DNA from 3 places in the Sinorhizobium sp. RAC02 genome. Region 2 is predicted to be linked to each of the others. Evidence: riboswitches for the same ligand, from Rfam matches in the RefSeq annotation. Region 2 holds a riboswitch; each other region holds the start of a gene.
What was found. Region 2 has a riboswitch for cobalamin ahead of bluB (5,6-dimethylbenzimidazole synthase). Riboswitches for the same ligand answer to the same signal wherever they lie in the genome.
Positions count from the first base shown of each region.

Region 1: it holds a riboswitch for cobalamin, as region 2 does, so the genes downstream of both, BSY16_RS27565 (ABC transporter substrate-binding protein) here and bluB (5,6-dimethylbenzimidazole synthase) in region 2, are expected to answer to the same signal.
Region 3: it holds a riboswitch for cobalamin, as region 2 does, so the genes downstream of both, nrdH (glutaredoxin-like protein NrdH) here and bluB (5,6-dimethylbenzimidazole synthase) in region 2, are expected to answer to the same signal.

Region 1 is NZ_CP016452.1:1,411,938-1,419,735, forward strand. Features, by position in the region: gene BSY16_RS27545 (ABC transporter permease) at 1-284, opposite strand, end outside; gene BSY16_RS27550 (ABC transporter ATP-binding protein) at 286-1,368, opposite strand; gene BSY16_RS27555 (polyamine ABC transporter substrate-binding protein) at 1,625-2,602, shown strand; gene BSY16_RS27560 (MurR/RpiR family transcriptional regulator) at 2,653-3,507, shown strand; cobalamin riboswitch at 3,542-3,773, shown strand; gene BSY16_RS27565 (ABC transporter substrate-binding protein) at 3,993-5,000, shown strand; gene BSY16_RS27570 (FecCD family ABC transporter permease) at 5,000-6,025, shown strand; gene BSY16_RS27575 (ABC transporter ATP-binding protein) at 6,022-6,825, shown strand; gene BSY16_RS27580 (pseudoazurin) at 6,822-7,274, shown strand; gene BSY16_RS27585 (class I SAM-dependent methyltransferase) at 7,274-7,798, shown strand, end outside.
Region 2 is NZ_CP016450.1:946,596-954,393, forward strand. Features, by position in the region: gene BSY16_RS04440 (TolB family protein) at 1-263, shown strand, start outside; gene BSY16_RS04445 (diguanylate cyclase domain-containing protein) at 388-1,899, shown strand; cobalamin riboswitch at 1,959-2,182, shown strand; gene bluB (5,6-dimethylbenzimidazole synthase) at 2,229-2,921, shown strand; gene BSY16_RS04455 (DUF2865 domain-containing protein) at 2,914-4,008, opposite strand; gene BSY16_RS04460 (phytanoyl-CoA dioxygenase family protein) at 4,279-5,343, shown strand; gene BSY16_RS04465 (ABC-F family ATP-binding cassette domain-containing protein) at 5,489-7,075, shown strand; gene BSY16_RS04470 (glutathione S-transferase family protein) at 7,110-7,798, opposite strand, start outside.
Region 3 is NZ_CP016452.1:991,779-999,576, reverse strand. Features, by position in the region: gene rpsU (30S ribosomal protein S21) at 1-178, shown strand, start outside; gene BSY16_RS25760 (hypothetical protein) at 220-426, shown strand; gene nrdF (class 1b ribonucleoside-diphosphate reductase subunit beta) at 696-1,685, opposite strand; gene nrdE (class 1b ribonucleoside-diphosphate reductase subunit alpha) at 1,700-3,847, opposite strand; gene nrdI (class Ib ribonucleoside-diphosphate reductase assembly flavoprotein NrdI) at 3,844-4,239, opposite strand; gene nrdH (glutaredoxin-like protein NrdH) at 4,253-4,474, opposite strand; cobalamin riboswitch at 4,724-4,941, opposite strand; partial or broken gene BSY16_RS25735 (TRAP transporter substrate-binding protein) at 5,233-6,227, opposite strand; partial or broken gene BSY16_RS25730 (TRAP transporter large permease) at 6,258-7,201, opposite strand; gene BSY16_RS25725 (TRAP transporter small permease) at 7,201-7,683, opposite strand.

The DNA of each region.
Region 1 (7,798 bases), on a different replicon from region 2:
AACAGTGTCGCAACGACGGTCAGCGCCGCGATCTTCAGCGAGCGCAGGAAGATGGCGATGTAGACCGGGTCGAAATCCTCGAACATCGGGTCGGCGAAGCCCAGGATGCGGCCGTAATTGTGCGGATACCAGGTCCATTCCACCCCGCCGTAAAGGCCGGGCGCCAGAAAGCTCGTCACGATCATGATGGCGAGCGGGCCTAGGAAGAAGACCGCGAGGAACAGCGAGACCGGCCCGAGCAGCAGGCCGAGCTGGGCGCGGCGGCGAAGCGCAATCGACGACATGTCAGGCCGCCTCCGCCGGAATGAGATGCACCGCTGCCGGATCATAGGCGAGACGCGCGCGGCGCGACTGTTCGATTTCACCCACAAGGTTACGGCGGGTCGCCGGAATTTCCGCGATGACGCGTCGGCCCGTGGCGGTGCGGCCGAACAGCTCGAAGGTGGAGCCGACGAAGACGATCTGTTCGAGATCGACGTCTAGGCTCGGCGAGGCATCGCCCGACTGGGCGATAAAGAACTGTTCCGGGCGGATGAGCGCGGTTGCGGTGCCCATTGTCTCCGCCTTGGCATGCGTGATGGAAAGACCGTCCGCCGTTAGCAGCTGTCTGCCGATCGCTTCGCCCTCGAAGAGGTTGCTGGCCCCGACGAAGGTGGCAACAAAGCTGTTCTTCGGCTGGTCGTAGATGGCGCGTGGCGTGTCGAGCTGCTGGATACGGCCGCCGGACAGCACGGCCACACGGTCCGACATGGTCAGCGCCTCCTGCTGGTCATGCGTGACGAAGATGAAGGAGATGCCGAGTTCGTGCTGAAGCGTCTTCAACTCGATCTGCATGGCCTGCCGCAGGTTCTTGTCCAGCGCGGATAGCGGCTCGTCGAGCAGCAGCAGTTTCGGGCGGGCAATGATGGCGCGGGCGAGCGCCACGCGCTGCTGCTGGCCGCCGGAAAGCTGGCGCGGCTTGCGGCCCTCCATGCCCTCGAGGCCGACCATGCGCAGGGCGTCGGCGACGCGTTTGGTACGTTCTGCCTTCGCCACACCGGCCACTTCCAGCGCATAGGCGGTGTTTTCGCCGACCGTCATGTGCGGGAACAGCGCGTAGTTCTGGAAGACCGTATTGACCGGCCGACGATACGGCGGCCGGTCGGTGATGTCTTCGCCGTCGATCAGGATACGGCCGGCATCAAGCTCGACGAAGCCGCTGATCGCCTGGAGCAGCGTGGTCTTACCGCAGCCGGATGGTCCGAGCAGCGTCAGGAATTCGTTGCGCGCGACATCGAGGTCGATCGCGTCCAGCGCCGTGACGGTCTGGCCTTCGGGCGTGGCAAAGGCCTTCGCCGCCTTCTCCAGGCGGACTATGGAATCTCGCATCGTCGTTCCCCATTATGTTATAAAAATAACGCTTGTGCGATTTGGATATCTGGATACCATTTACGCATCCAAGTCAACGGCCGACAGAAGCCGGGACGGGAACAGACGGCGCAAAGGAAAGCGCCGGGGCCTCGACGGGCCAAACCATCAGAGGAGACTATCGATGACAAAATTTGATCGTGCCGGCGCATCCGGTGTTCGCGCATTGGCGCGCAATACCGCCTTCTCGCTTGCCGCCCTCGTGGCAAGTGCGGGCATGGCAGGTGCCGCCGAACTCAACGTCTACAACTGGGGCGAATACATCAATCCGGAGGTTCTGAAGAAGTTCGAGGAGGAGACCCAGATCAAGGTCAACCTCTCGACCTATTCCTCCAACGAGGAAATGCTGGCGAAAATCCAGGGCGGCGCCACGGGCTATGACGTCGTCTTCCCGTCCGTGCACATGCAAGACATCATGGCCAAGCTCGACCTGCTCGAGAAGACCGACATCAACACCTATGAAGGCTTCAAGAACATCGATCCCGCCTTCCTGCGCGCGAAAAGCGACCCGAAGGGCGAATATTGCCTGCCCTATGCCTGGGGCTCGGTCGGCATCTTCTACAACCGCACGATCCTCGGCAAGGACATCACCGGCTGGAAGGATTTGATCGAGACGGTCAAGGCCAAGGGACTGAAGTTCACGCTGCTCGACGACATGCGCGAAGTGCTCGCGGTCGGCCTCATGCTGAACGGCCACAAGATCAACTCCACCGACCCGGCCGAATTGCAGCAGGCGGCGGACACGATCATCGCCATGAAACCGGACGTCGCGGCCTTTACCTATGACACGCGGCCGATGGTGCAGTCTGGCGACGTGGCGGCCGGCCATTTCTTCGTCGGTGCCATGGTCGATGTCTTCGGTAACGAGAAGGACCTCGGCTACGTGATCCCGGAAGAGGGCGCGACCATGTACCAGGAGGATGCCTGCGTGCTGAAGAGCGCGCCGAACAAGGAAAATGCCATCAAATTCCTGCAGTTCTATACGCGTCCGGAGATCGTTGCGCTGAATGTCTCGCAACAGACCAACGGCACGGCCAACGTTCCGGCGCGGCAATTGACCCCGGAAAAGATCAAGAATAGCAAGGAGATCAATCCGCCAGCGGAAACGATGGCGCGTCTCCAGATCTTCGAGGATCTCGGTCCCGCGCTGCGCCAGCTGGACCGGGTCTGGACGAAGGTGAAGACCGCGCAGTGACAGCGCTGGCCCGCCTGTCTCCGGATGGGCGGGCTTCGAGGAGGGGCGACGTGTCGAAACGCATTGTGAAGCTCGTACAGTCCGATGACCTCCGGCGGTCCAAGTCCGACAAGCTGATCGCCAACTATATCGAGCGCAATATCGCCGATCTGCCTTTCGAGACGGCGCGTTCCATCGCCCAGCGCCTCGAACTTTCGCCGATGACCGTCGGCCGCTATCTGCGCCGCATGGGTTTTGATGGCCTTGATGAGTTGAAGGGCGAACTGCGGCATGGCAGTTCCAACCCGGCCTGGCAGGTCAAGGGCCAGGTCGACCGGCTGGAACAGGACCGCAAGGAGGGCAAGCTGCTCGCCGGCCTCATCCAGCAGCAGATCGACAATCTTGGGCAGATCTACGAAATCACCACCGCGCCGGAATGGCAGCAGACGATCGACGCGCTCATCGGTGCCAGCGAGGTCTATGTCGCGGCCTACCAGAATGTGCGCGGCATCGCCCAGTATTTTGCCAGCCAGCTTTCTTATACCCGCTCGCGCGTCCAGTTCGTCGATGGCGTCAACGGCACCTATGCCGAAGTGCTCGACGGTTCCGTCGAGGGGCGGCTGCTCTTCCTGCACGACGTGCGTCGCTTCGCCGCCAAGGCGCGGCCGCTGGCGCTGGAAGCGCGGCGCGCCGGCGTCAAGGTCGTGCTGCTCACCGATGAATTCTGCCCCTGGGGGCCGGAGGTCTCCGATATCTGCCTCGTCGTACCCGGCTCGCACGGGCCGCTGTGGGATGGTGCCGCCACCATGACGGCCGTCATGGACCTCATGCTCAGCAACATCATCGTCGTGATGGGCGAGGCGGTGAGTGAACGCGTCGATACGCTGACCCGCCTGCAGGATGTCTTCGGGGATTTCGAGACCTGACGGCTATCGCGCCTTGACGCTGCCGAGTGGCGCGGACTAAGGATGGGCCGACGGTTCCCTGACGGATGACTCCCAGGGGATTAATAGGGAACACGGTGCGGACGACCCAACAGGGACCCATTCCGTGGCTGCCCCCGCAACTGTAGGCGGATTGCCGCCTGTCCTCGGACGCGTTTATGCGTCATGCCACTGCGGTTTTCCGCGGGAAGGCAGACAGGCAGCAGATATCCGTGAGCCAGGAGACCTGCCGTCATAGCAACAATCCAAGTCACGGGCGGGGATGCCCGGAACGGAGACGCCATGACGATTTTCGCTGCCACCCCTGGCAGATATCTACTCGTTTTCTCCCGACCGCAATCGATCCGCTCCTGTTGGTGCGTCGGCTAGGCTTCTGCCTGCCGTCGTGTCCCTCCGCGCCTTTTGCGCAGTCCTTCATCCGGGAGAAACCCATGACCATCTTTGCCGCGGCCTCACGTGCCGCCCCTCTGCTTTCGTTCGTTGCCGGCACGGCAGCTTTTGTTCTCTCCTCGGGTGCGGTCCACGCCGCCGAAACCCAGTATCCGCTGACGTTCGAGAATTGCGGCCGCCCGGTCACCTTCGAGAAGGCGCCGGAGCGTGCGGTCTCGCTCGGCCAGAGCTCGACCGAAATCCTCTACCTGCTCGGCGTCGGCGACCGCATGGTCGGCACCGCGGTCTGGATCGGCCCGGTTCTGACCGGTTACGAGGAGGCCAATGCCAAGGTCGAGCGCCTTGCCGACAATGATCCGAGCTTCGAGAGCGTCGTCGCCAAGAAGCCGGACCTCGTGACGGCGCAGTTCCAGTGGCATGTCGGCCCGGAAGGCATCGTCGCGACGCCGGAACAGTTCGAGGAATTGAAGATCCCCGTCTACACCTCGCCGGCCGATTGCATCGGCAAGGACAATACCGGCGGCGGCGACGGTGTGCGCAAGACGGTCTTCACCATGGACCTTATCTACAAGGAAATCAGCGAACTGTCGCAGATTTTCAATGTACAGGATCAGGGTGAGAAGGTGATCGCCGAGCTCAAGGCCCGCGAGGCCGCGGCCCGCAAGAAGATCGCCTCTGCCGATGGCAAGCTGTCCGCCGTCTTCTGGTTCTCCAGCGCCGAACTCGACATCGACCCCTATGTCGCCGGCCGCAACGGCGCGCCGGGCTACATCCTGTCTGCGCTTGGCATCAAGAACGTTATCGAGAGCGACGAGGAATGGCCGACGGTTGGCTGGGAAACCGTTGCCAAGGCCGATCCGACCATCATCGTCGCCGGCAAGATGGAACGCCGCCGCTTCCCGGCCGATGACGTTGCCGTCAAGCACAAGTTCTTGAAGGAAGATCCGGTCGCCAGCCTGATGCCGGCGGTCAAGAACGGCTATGTGGTCGACATGGACGCCCAGGCGATGAACCCGACGATCCGCACCATCGAGGGCATCGAAGTGCTCGCCGACGCGGTCGAAAAGGCTGGCCTCGCCAAGTGATGGCAGATCGCCCCCTCTTGCTCCGGACGGGCGCCGCTTTCGCGGCGCTCGTGCTCCTGCTTGCCGCACTCGGTGTGGGCGCGGCGGTTGGCGAGACGGCAATCCCGCTCGATGTCGTGGGGAAGACCGTGGCGAACCGTCTTTGGCAGGCGGGTTATGCGCTGGAGCCGATCGACGAGGGCATCATCTGGAACTACCGACTGAGCCGCGCCGTGGTCGCCGCCTGCTGCGGCTCGGCATTGGCGCTTTCCGGCGTGATCCTGCAATCGCTGCTGCGCAATGCGCTTGCCGATCCTTATATTCTCGGCATTTCGGCTGGTGCCTCGACCGGCGCCGTCGCCGTCGCGATCCTCGGCATCGGTGCCGGCATGCTGACGCTGCCGATCGGCGCTTTCATCGGCGCGCTTGTCGCCTTCGCTCTGGTCAGCGTTCTGGCCGTGCGCGCCGGGCGCGGCACCAGCGCGATCATTCTGGCAGGCGTCGCTGGCTCACAGCTCTTCAACGCGCTCACCTCCTTCATCGTCACCAAAGCGGCCAATGCCGAGCAGGCGCGCGGCATCATGTTCTGGCTGCTTGGCAATCTTTCCGGCGTGCGCTGGCCGGATGTCTGGCTGGCGCTGCCGGTCGCGCTTGCCGGCCTGCTCGTCTGCCTGTGGCATGCCCGCGCGCTGGACGCCTTCACCTTCGGAACCGAATCGGCCGCCTCCCTCGGCATTCCGGTGCGCCGTGTTTACGTCGTGCTGATTGCCATTTCCGCGTTGATGACGGCCGTCATGGTCTCGATCGTCGGCTCGATCGGCTTCGTCGGTCTCGTCATTCCCCATGCCGCCCGCATGGTCGTCGGCGTGCGCCACGGCTTGCTGCTGCCGGCCTCGGCGCTGATCGGCGCCATTTTCATGATCGCCGCCGACGTGCTGTCGCGCGTCATCATCCCCGGCCAGGTGCTGCCTATCGGCGTCATCACGGCGTTGTTCGGCGCACCAGCCTTTGCGCTCATCTTAAGTCAGAGGAGATCGGCGCTATGACACTGGTTGCAAACGGACTTTCCTGGTCGGCGGGTGGCACAAAAATCCTGTCGGATGTCTCACTCGACGTGCGCCCCGGCGAATTCCTCGGAATCATCGGCCCGAACGGGTCGGGCAAGACCAGTTTGATGGCGCTCATCGCCGGCATCCGCAAACCGCAGCGGGGCGAGGTGACGCTGGACGGCAAACTGCTTTTGGCGCACGGGCGGCAGGCGATCGCGCGGCGCATTGCCTTCGTCGAGCAGCAAGCGGAAACGACGGAACGCATCACGGCGCGCCAGGCCGTCGAACTCGGCCGCACGCCCCATCTGGGCGCGCTAACACCCTGGTCGAAGGCGGATGATGCCGTCGTCGACCGGGCGCTGGAGGAGGTGGACATGGCGCATTTCGCCAACCGTCTCTGGCACACGCTGTCCGGCGGCGAGCGCCAGCGGCTGCATATTGCCCGCGCGCTTGCCCAGCAATCGCCGATCCTTCTGCTCGACGAGCCGACCAACCATCTCGACATCGGCCACCAGATCGGCCTGCTCCAGCTCGTGCGTGAACAGGACCTGACCGTGGTCGCAGCGCTTCACGACCTCAACCATGCCGCCATGTTCTGTGACCGCATCGCCGTGATGCAGGCAGGACGCATCGTGGCCCTCGGCGCCCCCGCCAAGGTGCTGGAGCCGCAGCGTCTGCACGACGTGTTCCGCGTCACCGTCGATATCGAGCGCGACAGCGCTGGTGGCTGCTTCATCCGTTACCGCCGGCCCAATCCGCGACCGGCCAAACTCAAGCTCGTTGCAGAGGCAAGATGAAAATCCGGCTCCTTCTCGCCGCGGCCGTGATGGCCGTTCTTTTCCATTCCCTTCCGGCCGCTGCCGAGACGTTCAAGGTCGAGATGCGCAACCGTGGCGAAAAGGGCTCGATGGTGTTCGAGCCGGATTTCCTGGCGATCAAGCCGGGCGACAGCATCAAGTTCATCGCCACCCACAAGAGCCACAATGCCGCGAGCATCGACGGCATGGTTCCGGAGGGCTATGCCGGCTTCAAGGGCAAGATCAATGAGGAGATCGAGGTCACCTTCGACCAGCCGGGCTTTTACGGCATCAAGTGCTCGCCGCATTTCGGCATGGGCATGGTCATGCTCGTGAAGGTCGGCGAGGCGGAGTTGACCGATGCGATCCGCACGGTCGAGGTACCGGCCCGCGCCCGGCCGCGCTTCGACGACCTTTTTGCCCGCGTGGATGCGGGCGAGGGGAAGTGATGCACGGCGCGCTTTCCAACAGCAATCTCAAGGAAGACATCCGGGACTACTGGTCTCGCCGCTCGGAGACCTTCGACTTCGCGTTCGGCCACCGCATTCCGCAAGGGCCGGAATTCGACGCCTGGGCTGCGGCAATCCGTGAACGGCTCGGCCCGGAGCCGCGTCGCGTGCTGGAGCTTGCCTGCGGCACTGGCGAGGTGACGCGCCTGCTGCTCTCGCTCGGCCATGAGGTGACGGCGCTCGATTTTTCCGAGGCGATGCTGGCGGTTGCGCGGGAAAAACATGCCGGCGCGAAAAACCTTCGCTTCCTGCTTGCCGATGCGGAAAACCCGATGGAGCCGGACGAGAGCTATGACGCGATCGTCTGCCGCCATCTTGTCTGGACTTTGACCACGCCGGAACAGGCCTTTGCCGAATGGTACCGCATGCTGAAACCCGGCGGCATGTTGCTGTTCTTCGATGGCGACTGGGCAGCGCCTACCCGCGTCGGCCGTCTGGCGAGCCGCGCCATTGCCATCATCGAC
Region 2 (7,798 bases):
CGACGCGCATCACCGACAGCCCCTATGGTGACTGGTTCCCGCACCCTTCGCCGGACGGAAAACACCTGCTCGTGCTCTCCTACGAGGGCGACGTTTTCGATCATCCCCGCGATCTCGATGTGCGCCTGCGCCTCATGGACATGGACGGCGGCAACGCGCGGATTCTGTTAGAGCTTTTCGGCGGACAGGGCACGATGAATGTGCCGAACTGGTCGCCGGATGGCACAGAATTCGCCTTCGTGCGCTACGCGCCGGCTGGGTGATCCCCATTTCCGGTGAGCGTGAGTTAAGTTTTCACTCACCAGCCCGTTTAAGCGAATTTTGCCGTCTGTCAGTTAGCCTCCTCCCAACAATGCCCGGAAAGGGTGGGGGACAGGCAGGGAAACAATGACGGGCAAGGCTGAACTGGGCCGCACGACGCGGCGACGCGGTGTAGGTTGGGCGATCCGGGCGGCGGCCTTGATGATCGTCCTGCTGTTTGGAGCCGCCAACTATCTCGTTCTGGACTATGCAATCGAGCGGGCCGACAGTTTCGTCGCCGAGACCGAGCGCACCCTTGTGCGCAACGAGTTCAGCCACCAGATCGACCAGGTCGTGCAGTACCAGAGCCAGCTCTCCTTCTGGGACAAGGCGTTCAACGAACTGGCGGACGGCATGCCGGACGACACCTTCGTGCGCGACCAGATGCGGGACTGGATGTGGTCCGATTTCGGTTTCTCCTGGATGATCCTTACCTCGCCGGATGGTGAAAAGGTGCTGGGCGTACAGCGCGGTGAAAAGGTTTCAGAACGCAAGGCCCGCGAAAAGCTGCACTGGGTGAGCGATCTCACCCGCAGGGCCGAGCGCGCCTATCGCGAGGCGCTGTCGCCCGATCGCGGCGGTTGGGTGGTGGCCGGTGCGAAGGCAGACCCGGACCTGCTGACGCCGGCACTGCCCGAAATCCACGTTTCCGGCATGCGCTTGATCGACCGGGTGATGAGCATCGTCGTCGTGCAGGCGGTTATTCCCAAGACACTTTACATCCCCGCGAACCGGCTTGAGCCGACGCTGCTGATCACCGTCAAACCCGTCTCGCAAAAGATGCTGGCAAACACCGAGCGGCGCCTCGGCGTGCGCGATCTTGGCTTCACGCCGATCGTGACACAGGAGCCGGGGTTGCTGATGACGCCGGTCGGCGGGGATACCTACAATCCGATGGTCACGTCCTGGCGGCCCAACATGCCGGGATCCTTCGTCTGGCGCTCGGCGCTGCCGCAGATCGCGTTGTTCGTGCTGGTATTTGCCGGCGTCATGCTGTTCGTCACCCTGCGCTTTTCCGCACTCGTCCGCGCGCTCCAGCGCAGCGAGACGAAGAATGCCTTCCTCGCACGGCACGATCCGTTGACCGGGCTCAAGAACCGCAGCGGTTTTGACGAGGAAATGTCGCGCGCCATCAAGAAGGGCGAGAACAAGCCCTTCGCGATCCTCGCGCTCGATCTCGACAAGTTCAAGGCAGTCAACGACCGGCATGGACATGCTGCGGGGGATGCTGTGCTTCAGGCCGTCGCCAGGCGCTTCTCCGAGCGTGTCGGCCGGCGCGGTTGTGTCGCCCGCCTGGGGGGCGACGAGTTTTGCGTTCTGCTGACCGGCGAACATAGCCGAGAGCATCTGGTGGAGCTTGCCGCCAGCCTCGTTCTGGATGCGCAGATCCCGATCGCCTATGACGGCCAGCTTCTCTTGATCGGCGGTAGCGCCGGCATCGCCCAGTTCCCGCAGCATGGCAAGACGGTGCACGACGTCATGGTCATGGCTGACGCCGCGCTCTATGCGGCCAAGAACGCCGGCCGCAACCGTGCCGTCCATGCCGGTGACATGGACAGGGCCGAGATTGCCGAGGCCGGCGAGGCCCGCGCCGCCTAGTAAGCCGCAGATGGACAGGCCCGCGGCGCAAGCGGGCTTGATCGCATCGTCCGGTCATGCGCATATCGTCCCCGTCAGGTGCCCGCTTTTTGCGGGAGAATCGGGAATCCGGTGCGGGCTTGAAAAGCCCAGGTCCGGAACGTGCCCAACGCTGTGACGGGGATAGCGCGCGCCGTAAAAGCTTGAATCGATTCAGGCTTTTGCCACTGGTTGCTCAACCGGGAAGGCAGGTGCTTGCTGCGTGACCCGAAGTCAGAAGACCGGCCTGGCAAGATAGACCGAACCCGCGTGGACGGCGGCAGGTTGTGCGCATTGTTGGGGAGAAAACGATGCGAACCGAACCGTGGGACCCTCTGGTCCGGGCGGGCGCCTTTTCTTGCGAGGACAGGCAAGCCGTCTATCGTGCCATCGAAACGCGCCGTGACGTGCGCGACCAGTTTCTGCCCGAACCATTGCCGGACGACCTCGTCGGCCGTCTGCTGCATGCCGCCCACAGCGCGCCGTCGGTCGGCTTCATGCAGCCGTGGAATTTTCTCATGGTGCGCAGCGAGGCGACGCGGCGGCGGGTGCATGCCGCGTTTGAAAAAGCCAATGCCGAGGCGGCGGCGATGTTCGAAGGCGAGCGGCAGGGGCAGTATCGCGCCCTGAAGCTCGAGGGCATTCTCAAGGCGCCGCTCTCGATCTGCGTGACCTGTGATCCGATGCGCGGCGGAACGGTGGTGCTGGGACGCACCCACAATCCGCGCATGGATGTCTATTCGACGGTCTGCGCCGTGCAGAACCTCTGGCTCGCGGCGCGGGCGGAGGGGGTGGGCGTCGGCTGGGTCAGCATCTTTCACGACAGCGACGTCCGGGGCATCCTCGGCATACCCGAGCATATCGAGATCGTCGCCTGGCTGTGTGTGGGTTTCGTCGACCGGCTCTATGCCGAGCCGGAGCTGGCGGTGAAGGGCTGGCGACAGCGCCTGCCGCTGGAAGAACTGGTGTTCGAGGAGCGCTGGCCGGAAACCGGCGTCAGTTGACGCCGGCATCGGCCGGACGGCCGAGGTCGATGGCGGATTGGTTTGCCGGCAGGAAGACCGGGCCGACTGTGCGCACCTTGCTGGTCGCCGGATCGTAGTCGCGTTCCTCGATCGTCACCGGCGTCTTGACCGCTGTTTCCGCCTTTTTCGGCAGAGTATCGATCCTGGTGATGGAGCCGCCGTCGTCGCCGGTCGCTGCCTGTGCAGGGTCGCCCTTCAACGCCTTCTCGCGCTTGATCATCTCCTGGTAATAGGCCGAGAGATTGCAGCCGCAAGCGCCGGGCTTGGAAAGGTCACGCGTGCGGTAGGAGAAGGCGTTCTGCAACTCGTAATAGGGGCGACCACTAACCGTCGAGGTCATCTGGTCGGTTTCCTGCCCGTTCGTCATCGACTGATAGAAGAGCTCGGTTTCCGTCTGCGGGCACATCATGCTGCAGACCTGCTGGTCACGCCGAAAATCGAGCGGCGTGGCGCCTGAGGAGATCGGGAAAAAGCCGCCGTCGCAGGTGCGCACGCAGACGGTGCGCAGGTTGCCATGGCCGTTGCTGCCGCCAAGCGAGCGCAGTTCCAGCCGTCCGCTACCATCAGGCATGGTGCCGAGCGGTAGGCTGTGTGTTTCATCGGGCGTGCGCAGCGTCTCGGTCGCCGCGACGGGCATCACTTTCGCTTCGTCATTGCAGCCGTTCGTCTCAAAGGAGGCGAGCAGGCGCCTGCGCTTGCCGTCGGTGGAGGTGCCGCCGGCGAATTCGCGGCGCTTCCTGTCGAGGATCTGGAGATTTCGCTCCATCTTGCCGATGACCGACTCCAGCGTGTCGCACGCTTCAGCGTTCGGCCCGCCGACGACGATTATGCTTCCGCCCGAACAGCCGAGGCGGCGCTGGTCGCCCTTGGCCTTGCGAAGCTGGATGTTCTGGCGCGCGATGGCGCCGGCATATTTGCGGGCGCTCGACGTATCGACTAGAACCCGTGGCAGGTTGGCAAGCTCGGCCTGGATGCGCTCGCACACGTTCGCGGCCGCCGTGCCGCCGAAGAATAACAGCGGCAGGCCGGTAGCAACGGCAAAAAGAAGACTGGCGCGTCTTTTCAAGTCGTCGATCCCATGAATGTGCGTTTGAGCGGCGATCCCGCCGCATATGCAGGCCTTATCATAGGCTACCGGGGGGGAAGCGCAACGCGCTCCCGTATTTGTGATTAACGCGCAAGAGAAACATGATTTGAATTCTCACCTTTTGGTGAAGGGGCGTAATTGATCTCCCCCGGGGCTTGGTGTAGCAATCTCGGCACATACAACAGCCGGTATGCGCGCTTCTCGCGCAGTCGCCCTCAAGGGGAGACCGGCCCTTGCAGGCAGGTGCACATGCGGATTTCCTCAGTCTTGCTCAGTCCTCTCTACGCGCTTCAGGTCGCGTCCGGCGCAAAATCCTTCGCCGACAACCCCATCATCGGCAGCAAATGGCTGAACAGGAAGGGACTGCACGAAAAGCGCGTCTCGCTCGCCATGCGCATGGCGGCTTGGCGCCGGACCAAGCTGGAAAGCACGGTCGCGCCGGAGTACCGCCGGCAATATGCCGAGAACGGCTTCGTGAAGATCGAGAACTTCCTGTCCCCCGAAGATTTCGCCGCGGTCACGCGTGAACTCGCCGAGCGCGATTTCGAGCGTTACGACATGAAGCAGGGCGCCACAGTCACCCGCCGCGCGATCATCGACGACAGCGACCTGGAAAGCCTGCCGGGCTTCAAGGCGGCGCGCAACGACCCGCGGCTCACCAATCTGCTGCGTTACGTGTCGTCCCATGCCGGCCAGCCGCTGCTCGTCGTGCAGGTGGTGATGGCCCTGCCGTCGGTCATCGCCAAGGGCTCGACCGATCCGCAGACCGCCCTGCACAGTGATACGTTCCAGCCGACGGCCAAGGCCTGGCTCTTCCTGCGCGACGTCAACGAGGAAGACGGCCCCTTCGCTTATGTGCCGGGCTCGCATGAGATGACGCCGCAGCGCATCGCCTGGGAGCGTCGCATCAGCGAGAATCCGGATGCCATCGAAAACATCTACTCCGCCCGTGGCTCGCTGCGCATCATGCCTGATGAACTGGGTGCGCTCGGCTATGGCCAACCGGTCAGGATGACAGTCAAGGCCAATACGCTGATCGTCGCCGACACGCACGGTTTCCACGCGCGCAGCCCGAGCTACAAGACGACGACGCGCATCGAGATCTATGGGTCGCTGCGCCGCAATCCCTTCCTGCCGTTCACCGGCCTGCACCTCGCGTCTCTGCCCTTCATCGCCTCCGGCATGAACCGGCTGATCATTTCGGCGATGGGCCTGCGCGGCAAGCTCGGCCTCAAGGGATCGCCCTGGCATCCCGCCGGCAATGGCAAGGCGGACGAGTGGTCGAAGCGGCTGGATCAGCCGCCGGCGGCCTGACTCTTTCGATCTGCCGAACCGGCCTCGGGCTTGCAAGCCGGCCGGTTCGGCCCTAAATCTCCGGCATCGTCAATGCTGACCGGCTGGTGCACCATGGAATTCAACCCGAACACAAATCGACTTCGTTTTGTTCTCGGGGGTTACCATGCCTGTTTCCATCACACTTTCCAAAATCACGTGGTCCACGCCTGACGGCCACACCCTCCTTTCCAATCTCGACCTGAGCTTCGGTGCCGAGCGCGCCGGCCTTGTCGGCCGCAATGGCGTCGGCAAGACGACATTGCTGAAGCTCGTCACCGGCGATCTTGCGCCGCAGGCCGGCACCGTCTCGGTGGACGGCACGCTCGGCCTGCTGCGTCAGAGCGTGCAGGTCGCGGCGGATGAGACGGTCGCAAGCCTCTTCGGTATCGTCGAGGCCCTCGATCTGCTTGACCTTGCAGTGCGCGGTGAGGCGGACGCCGATGCCCTTGCCGATGCGGACTGGACGCTGGAGACGCGGCTTGCCGCAGCTCTTGCCCGTGTCGGTCTGTCTGCCGAGCCGGGCACACCGTTGACGGCGCTGTCCGGCGGGCAGCGCACACGCGCGGCGCTTGCAGCCCTCATCTTTAGCGAACCGGATTTCCTGCTACTCGACGAGCCGACCAACAATCTCGACCGGGAAGGGCGCCGGGCGGTCATCGACCTGCTTGCGGGCTGGCGGGCAGGCGCGATCGTCGTCAGCCACGACAGGGAGCTGCTCGAAACGATGGACGCTATCGTCGAACTGACAACGCTAGGCGCTGCGCGCTATGGCGGCAACTGGAGCGCCTATCGGGCCCGCAAGGCGCTGGAGCTTTCGGCCGCGCACCGCGACCTTGCGGATGCCGAAAAACAGGCCGCGGAGGTGGCGCGGAACATGCAGGCCATCGCCGAGCGCAAGGCGCGCAAGGACAGCGCCGGACGCCGGAAGAAGGCGCGGGGCGATATTCCCCGCATCATGCTGGGTGCCATGAAGGAGCGCAGCGAGTTGACGAGCGGTTCCAATGCCCGCCTTGCCGAAAGCCGGCAGGGGCAGGCTACCGAGGCGGTCACCGCGGCGCGCGAGCGCATCGAAATCCTCCAACCGCTGACCGTTGCCGTGCCATCGACCCATCTGGCCACTGGCAAGACGGTGTTGAAGATCGAGAATGTCACGGTCGGTTACGCGCCGGATCAGCCGGTGCTTCGCGATCTTTCCCTGGTGATGACCGGGCCCGAGCGGATCGCGGTGACGGGGCCGAACGGTTCCGGCAAGACGACGCTGCTTGCCCTCGTCACCAACCAGTTACAGCCGTGGCAGGGGAGCGTGCGGGGCTTTACCGACGTCGCCATGCTTGATCAGAGTGTGAGCCTGCTCGATCCATCGCTGTCGATCCGCGACAATTTCCGCCAGCTCAATCCCGGCGCGGATGAAAATACCTGCCGCGCGGCACTGGCGCGTTTCATGTTCCGCGCCGATGCCGCCTTGCAGATTGTCGGCAGTCTCAGCGGCGGGCAGTTACTACGCGCGGGCCTCGCCTGCGTACTTGGCGGTGGCACGCCGCCGGCGCTGCTGATCCTCGATGAGCCGACGAACCATCTGGACATCGATTCGATCGAAGCGGTGGAGGCGGGGCTGCGCGCCTATGACGGCGCGCTCCTCGTCGTCAGTCACGATGAGCCGTTTCTGGCGGCGATCGGCATCACGCGTCGGGTGGAGCTCGTGGCTACTTGAGGGAAAGGCCGGGCTTTGGCCCGGCCTTCCGCGATCAACTGCGGCCGAAACGCTCGATCACCTCGGCGAGCGGGATATGGCCCTTGACGACGCCTGATCCGACCGGGGTCTCGCCGTTTTCCAGTGCCGTTGCGAAGCGCACGGCGGCGTCGGTTTCCAACAGGCGGCGAACCTTTTCGATGCGCGGCCAGCGGCTTGCCGGTGCCACCTCGTGATAATCGAGCCAGCGAGCAACGCCGATGAGCACGCCGTCCGCCAGCGTGGGATGCCCGCCCACGAGGTAGGGTGTGTCGCCGAGCATGGCCTCCAGTTTGTCGTGTCGCTCGATGACAGCTTCACGTCCATACGCCCGCAGCGACTGCTGCAGCACCGGGTCCGGCGTCTCCATTTCCAGCGCCGACCAGAGCGGGCTGAAGGCGCCGGTGAAACCGGTGTTGAGGTAGGCCATCAGTTGCATCATGCGATCGGCTTCAGGCGCGGTGGGGGTGAAGCTGATGCGCCGTTCCGTGTCGCGCGCGGCGAGCCAGTGGGCGATCGCCATGGTTTCGGTGATGACGCGGCCGTCATCGGTGACGAGGGCGGGTGTCTCGTGCCGGGCGTTGAGACGGGCATAGGCGGGGTCGCGCATTTCGCCCAGCATGTCGACGCGGCAGAGCCTGTAGGGCTTGCCGAGCCATTCAAGTGCTGCGACGAGGCCCATGGAGCTTCCGGCGGGGAAGCCGT
Region 3 (7,798 bases), on a different replicon from region 2:
GATGCAGAGAGAAGGGCTTTTTCGGGAAATGAAGGCGCGTAGCGCCTACGAAAAGCCTTCCGAGCGGAGAGTACGAGAAAAAGCCGATGCCATCCGGCGTGCCCGCAAGCTCGCCCGCAAGAAAGCGCAGCGAGAAGGTTTGCTTCCGGCACCCAAGAAGAAACCCATTCGCGCGTGATCGCGTGGCGACCAGTTTCCGGCTCAGGTGAGGAGTGATCGATGACAGCGACTCGACAGCAATTTTTCAAGCCGACAAAGGCGACGGCTGCCACGAAGGCGGCTGAGACCAACTCTGTCGCGAAAGGCATCATCGAGCAGGAAGCCGCCGCCCGCGAAAAGAAGACCGAGAAACTGCGCGCGTTGCGACTGGCCCAGGATGCGGAGACGGTTCAACCGGTTCCTGCTCCCAAGCGAAAGCGCAAATAGCCAGCGATGGCTGTGAGGGGCGCAAACGCCCAAGCATCGAGACAGCTCGCCCGACATTCAAAGGCAAGCCCATTTCGACAAGACCATCTTTGACGTCTTCAAGGGTAAAGCGGCCAAGCCATCGAATTGGCCGCTTGCCTTATTTGGGATTCAGCAAACGCGGAATGCGGTCTGCTGAATCCCTCGATCGGCATAGATAGCGGACCGAAGCAACGGCCCTCCGTTTCCGGGCCGCTACGCCGTCGATACCAAACCCACCCTACTCGTACCTAGAAGTCCCAGTCGGCATCCTCGGTGGCGACCGCCTTGCCGATGACATAGGACGAGCCGGAGCCGGAGAAGAAGTCGTGGTTCTCGTCGGCATTCGGCGAGAGCGCAGAAAGAATTGCGGGGTTCACCTTGCAGGCCTCTGGCGGGAAAAGCGCCTCGTAGCCGAGGTTCATCAGCGCCTTGTTGGCGTTGTAGTGCAGGAACTTCTTCACGTCCTCGGTCAGGCCAACGCCGTCATAGAGCGCTTCGGTGTATTTCGCCTCATTGTCGTAGAGCTCGAGCAGCAGGTCGAAGGCGAAATCCTTGATCTCCTGGCGCCGTTCCTCCGACAGCCGTTCCAGCGAACGCTGGAACTTGTAGCCGATGTAGTAACCGTGCACGGCCTCGTCGCGGATGATGAGACGGATCATGTCGGCGGTATTGGTAAGCTTTGCGCGGCTCGACCAGTACATCGGCAGGTAGAAGCCGGAATAGAACAGGAAGCTTTCAAGGAAGACGCTGGCAACCTTCTTCTTCAACGGATCGGCGGAAGCGTACTGCTCCATGATCAGCGCCGACTTCCGCTGCAAAAACTCGTTTTCCTCCGACCAGCGATAGGCGTCGTCGACGTCCGGCGTCGAGCACAGCGTGGAGAAGATCGACGAATAGGAGCGCGCGTGCACGGCCTCCATGAAGGAGATGTTGGAGAGCACCGCCTCCTCGTGCTGGGTCGCGGAATCCTCCATCAACCGCACGGAGCCGACGCCGTTCTGGATTGTGTCAAGCAGGGTGAGGCCGGTGAAGACGCGGATGGTGAGCTGCTGTTCCTCCGGCTTCAAGGTAGCCCAGGACGGGATATCATTGGAGAGCGGCACCTTCTCCGGCAACCAAAAATTTCCGGTCAGGCGGTTCCAGACTTCCAGGTCCTTGTCGTCCTCCATGCGGTTCCAATTGATGGCGCGCACGGCGGCGGCCGCCTTCGGGGCTTTGGTCTTCACTTGGATGTTCATGGTCTTCCCCGATGTCACAATGCGCACGAGACGCAGCCCTGCACTTCCGTGCCGGACAGCGCCATTTGGCGAAGGCGGATGTAGTAGATGGTCTTGATGCCCTTCTTCCAGGCATGGATCTGCGCCCGGTTGATGTCGCGCGTCGTCGCGGTGTCGCGGAAGAACAAGGTCAGCGACAGGCCCTGGTCGACATGCTGCGTCGCCGCCGCATAGGTGTCGATGATCTTCTCCGGGCCGATCTCATAGGCGTCCTGGTAGTAGTCGAGATTGTCGTTCGTCATGAAGGCGGCCGGATAATAGACGCGGCCGATCTTGCCTTCCTTGCGAATCTCGATCTTCGAGACGATCGGGTGGATCGAGGACGTCGAGTGATTGATATAGGAGATCGAGCCCGTCGGCGGCACGGCCTGGAGGTTCTGGTTGTAGAGACCACCTGCCATGACTGCAGCCTTCAGAGACTGCCAGTCATCTTGCGTCGGGATATGGATACCCGCCTCGTCGAAAATCCCGTGCACCTTATCCGTCGCCGGCAGCCATTCCGCTTCCGTGTATTTGTCGAAATATTCGCCGGAAGCGTATTTCGAATTCTCGAAGCCTTTGAAGCTCACGCCCTTCTCGACCGCCAGCCGGTTGGAGGCGCGGATGGCGTGGTACGTCACCGTGTAGAAATAGATATTGGTGAAGTCGACGCCCTCTTCCGATCCATAGAAGATGCGCTCGCGGGCGAGGTAGCCGTGCAGGTTCATCTGGCCGAGGCCGATGGCGTGGCTGTCGTCATTGCCCTTCTCGACGGAGGGGACCGAGGAGATGTGGCTCATCTCGGAGACGGCCGTGAGTGCCCGGATCGACGTCTCGATCGTCTGGCCGAAATCGGGGCTATCCATAGCAGCCGCTATGTTGAGCGAGCCGAGATTGCAGGAAATGTCCTTGCCCATCGTCGCATAGGAGAGGTCGTCGTTGAACGTGCTCGGCTCGCTGACCTGCAGGATTTCCGAGCAGAGGTTACTCATGGAGATACGCCCGGCGATGGGGTTTGCCCGGTTCACCGTGTCCTCGAACATGATGTACGGATAGCCGCTTTCGAACTGGATCTCGGCGATGATCTGGAAGAAGTCGCGCGCCTTGATCTTCTTCTTCTTGATGCGGGCGTCCTCGACCATCTCGCGGTACTTTTCCGTCACCGAAATCTCGGAGAAGGCAACACCGTAGACGCGCTCCACGTCATGCGGCGAGAACAGGTACATGTCCTCGTTGTTCTTCGCGAGCTCGAAGGTGATGTCGGGGATGACGACGCCAAGCGACAGCGTCTTGATGCGGATCTTCTCGTCAGCATTCTCGCGCTTGGTATCGAGGAAGCGCATGATGTCGGGATGATGGGCGTTGAGATAGACCGCACCCGCGCCCTGCCGCGCACCGAGCTGGTTGGCGTAGGAGAAGGAATCTTCCAATAGCTTCATCACCGGAATGACGCCGGAGGACTGGTTCTCGATCTGCTTGATCGGCGCACCCATTTCGCGAAGGTTCGTCAGCGAAAGCGCCACGCCGCCGCCGCGCTTGGAGAGCTGCAAGGCCGAATTGATCGAGCGGCCGATGCTCTCCATGTTGTCTTCGATGCGCAGCAGAAAACACGAAACGAGTTCTCCTCGCTGCTTCTTGCCGGCATTGAGGAAGGTCGGCGTCGCCGGCTGGAAGCGGCCGGAAATGATCTCATCGACGAGGTCGCGGGCAAGCTGTTCGTTGCCGCGCGCCAGCGCCAGCGCCACCATGCAGACGCGGTCCTCATAGCGCTCCAGGTAGCGCTTCCCGTCGAAAGTCTTCAGCGTATAGGACGTGTAATATTTGAAGGCGCCGAGGAAGGTCGGGAAACGGAACTTCTTGTCATAGGCGTGGTCGAACAGGTCACGCACGAAATTGAAGGCATACTGGTCCAGAACCTCCTGCTCGTAGTAGCCCTCCGTCACCAGATAATCGAGTTTTTCCCTGAGGTTATGGAAGAACACGGTGTTCTGGTTGACGTGCTGGAGGAAATACTGCTTGGCGGCCAGCCGGTCCTTGTCGAGCTGGATTTTTCCACCCTCGTCGTAGAGGTTCAGCATGGCGTTCAGCGCGTGGTAGTCCAGCGCCGTAATCTCCGGGGCCTTGATCGGCTTGTCGAGCGTCATCGTGTCCAAAATCGTTCCAATCCATCTTTGACGTTGGCGACATCCTCATCCGTGCCCAGAAGCTCGAAGCGATAGAGGTACGGCACCCCGCATTTGGCGGAGATGACATCGCCGGCGATCCCGAAGGTCGCGCCGAAATTGCTGTTGCCCGCGGCAATCACGCCGCGAAGGTTTGCGCGGTTTTCCGCATCGTTGAGGAAGCGGATCACCTGCTTGGGAACGGCGCCTTTCCCGTCCTCACCGCAGTAGGTCGGCACGACGAGCACGAAGGCCGCCTTCGCCTTCAGCGTCTCGTCGGCGCGGAGAGGAATGCGGGAGGCTGGAAGGCCGAGCTTTTCCACGAACCGACGGGTGTTTTCCGACCGGGTGGAAAAATAGACGAGCCCGCCCATCGCCTGGCTCGCTTCAAGCCAGCGCGCTGATCATATCCGGACGAAAGCCGGCCCAATGCTGCTCGCCGGCGATGACGACAGGGACCTGCCGGTAGCCGAGCCCCTGCACGAGCGCGAAGGCATCGGCATCCTCGGAGACGTCGACGACGCTGTAATCGATGCCCTGGCGGTCGAGCGCGCGGGTGGTCGCGGTGCACTGGACGCAGGCAGGCTTGCTGTAGACGGTGATGGACATGGTCTTCCTCGTAATTGGACAATTGGGCGTGACAAATCGTTCAGCCATCCGCCGATGGCCGTTCGAAAAACTGGAGATAGGCAGATGGCCGCCTGAGACGGCCGGACACGAAACGCCGCTTACTCGCGTGGATGCACTGGAAACTGGATCGACATAACTTCACCCCGAAGTGATTATGCGGGACATACGGGGAGACGGGGCGCGACATCATTCCGCAACCCAACGCTCGCCTTCCGGACACCCCGCCCGTGGACATTCATGTACGAGGCAGGTCTCCTGGCTTGCGGGTCGCGGCATCCGTTCACCTTCCCAAGGCATTTGCGCCTCAGTGGCTTCATCGAACGAATGCTCGCCGCTTACAGTTGCGGGGGCAGCTCCGGTTTGACGCGGCCATCATGGCCGCCCCGGATTCCCGTCTTAGCCTTCGATTTTTTCGAATCGAAGGAACCTCGAACACAAGATATAGTAGACGAGGTAAAAAATGCGTCAACAGCTATGACGACTTATCAACCGTTTCGGTGCCCGCACTAGAACTGGCCGACGCCGCCATCGGGTCTTTCGATCAAGATTCGTCCACAATCGTGTTGCGAGTTCTTAGGTCTTTCGCAGACAACAACACCCCCGCTCCTATCAGAGGGAAAGAAGCCAGCCTCTCAGAATGTTGTCACGTGATCTGAAAATAATCGTGCCTACATGGTGGACTGTGCCGATACGGCCTTCCCTTGGCAGGAAAGCCGCAAACAGGTGAGCCGCTTCCGTCAGAGACTTGCGCCGACTTCCCGCAGTTTTTCAGAACCGGTGCCTTCGGCAGCGAGATCTCGTGATAGGCCGCGATAATTTCGGCGGTGTTCTGCAGGTCTACGTCGACGATCTTGATGCCGGCATCCTTGAAATTCTGCAGGAGGGGGGCTTCCTTTGCGACGGTAGCGTCGATCTGCTTGTCGAGCTCTTCACGGGTGAGGCGGGTGATGAGTTCACGATCCGCTTCAGGAACGCCCTTCTATACGCGACCGGACGCCAAGGCGACACAGGGCATGAAGATGGCGTTCATACGCAGCATTGTCTTGGCGACCTTGTCGTAGCGCTGATTCCAGGAGAGATCCAGATCGGCTTCAAGTCCATCCACCTGCCCGTTGGACATGGCGTCGAACACCTGCGGTGTCGGCATTGGTGTCGGCGCTGCGCCGAGCAGCTGGTAGAAATCACGGTACGCCAGCGTTGTGTTGATGCGCAGCTTCATACCCTTGATATCTTCGATGCCTGCGGTTTCCTTGCCCGTGAAGACGACGCGTAGGGTGGCGATGCCGTAACCAAGGCCGATCGTACCGCTCTGGGTAGGCAGTACGTCGAGCAGCTTGAGGGCCGCGGGATGGCGAACGAGCGTAGCGACTTTTTCCGTGCTTTTGACGAGCCACGGCGCATTGATGGCAGCGATCTGAGGAATACGCGAACCGAGTTCCGCGGTCATGATCCAGCCGAGATCCAGCGCGCGGGATTGCATCTGCTGCAGCATCGCGCCTTCGTTGCCCAGCTGATTCGACAGGAAGGCCTGAATCGAAAGGCGACCATTGGTTTCTTCCGAAAGGCGCTTGCCGACAGTTTCAGCTGCGACGTTCCACGGGTGGCCGGGCGGCGCTGTAATGCCGAGACGGTAGATCTTGGCGGTCTGCGCACGCAGGATCGACGGTGCGGAGACAGTCATTGCTGCTCCAGGCGAGACGCTTTTCATCAAAGCACGACGTGTAATGTCCATGGTGGGTTCCCTCTTTTATGAGTTAGCGAGTTAGGAGAAGTAGGTCGAGAGTGCCGGGAAGATCGAAAGCAGCACCAGGATGACGCAGCAGATCAGGAAGAACGGTAGCGTTACAATGAACATCTTTCCAGGTTTCGCGCCCGTCACGGCGGCAGCGATGAAGAAGTTCAGTCCGACCGGCGGGGACAAAAAGCCGAGGACCAAGTTGAGCACGGCGACGACGCCGAAATGCACCGGGCCGATGCCGTAGACTTCCGTCGCGATTGGAAGCAGGATTGGAATGGTCATGATCAAGCCAGGCGCGCCGTCAATCACCGTGCCGATGAGTCGACACGGCCTTTAGTGTAATGGGCACACGCTCGCGCATCGCAGGCTGGTGCCGCGCGGATAGTTGTAGACATAGCCCATGAGCGCGATCACCACGCAGAAGGCTATGGTTAGAATGACACCCGGAATGATGCCGGCGGCCAGCATGGTTCCAACGGGAACTTGCCAATGACGCTGTAGACAACGAACATGATGGACGGCGGAATGACCGGCCCAAGCATGCCGGCATAGGCAGTGAGGCCGGCAGCGAAGGTCTTATCTTAGCCCTTCTTCTCCATTTCCGGGACGATCATCTGCGACATCAGCGCAACCTGTGCTGCCGCGGAACCGAGAATGGAGGCCACGAACCTGTGGGCGAGCAGATTCACATAGACAAGACCGCCCTTGAGCGCGCCGACGAAAGCCATGGCCATGTCGATGATGCGCCGCGTGATGCCGCCGCCATTCATGATCTCGCCGATGAGAATGAACAGCGGGATGGCGATCAATCCATAACTGTCCAGCCCCATGAACATCTGGGTGGGAAAGGAGACGAACAGAACCGTGTTATCGCTCTGCGAGATATACGCCGCCGCCGTGAGACACAACAGGATGGAGATTGGCAGGCCAATCAACATGAGGGCAACGAATGCGCCGAAGGTAAACATCAAGCGGCTCCTTCGGCAGTCGTTAGCGGGGCCTGCTCGCGCTTGCGCGCGATCCCGAGGTCTTCAAGCAAGTTGGCAGCGTTGTGGACGGTGGGAGTGAGAGCGAAGATCGGCAGGATCAGGTTGACGATCCAGCTCGGCCATTCCAGCGTCTGGGTCCGCTCGGTATAGAGGAAGTTGAAGGTTTCCGAGGCAAAAGCCTGGGCATCAAAACCGTGGGAAGCGATGCCGAGCGGATCCAACCACAACCAGCACACCACCGCAAAACCGATCGCAAAGGTCAGCGATGTTCCGGTGGCGAGCGCGCGCAACCGCACGACCCATTTGGGCGACAACTGATCCGACAGGAGCGTGACGGCGAAATGGATCCGCAGCCGCGTCATGACCGATGCCCCGATGAAGCCGAACCAGATCAACGAGAAAATCGAAGCCTGATCGATCCAGTAGGTCGGCACCTTGGCGAAACGAGTGACGACGTTCACCGGGGATCAGCGCCAGCAGCACCGTTATGAAAATCCCGGCCAGAAATTTCTACCCACGCAGGAGCACCTGGGACACGCCTATGATTTTCTCCGTTCAGAACGGATAGTTTCGTCG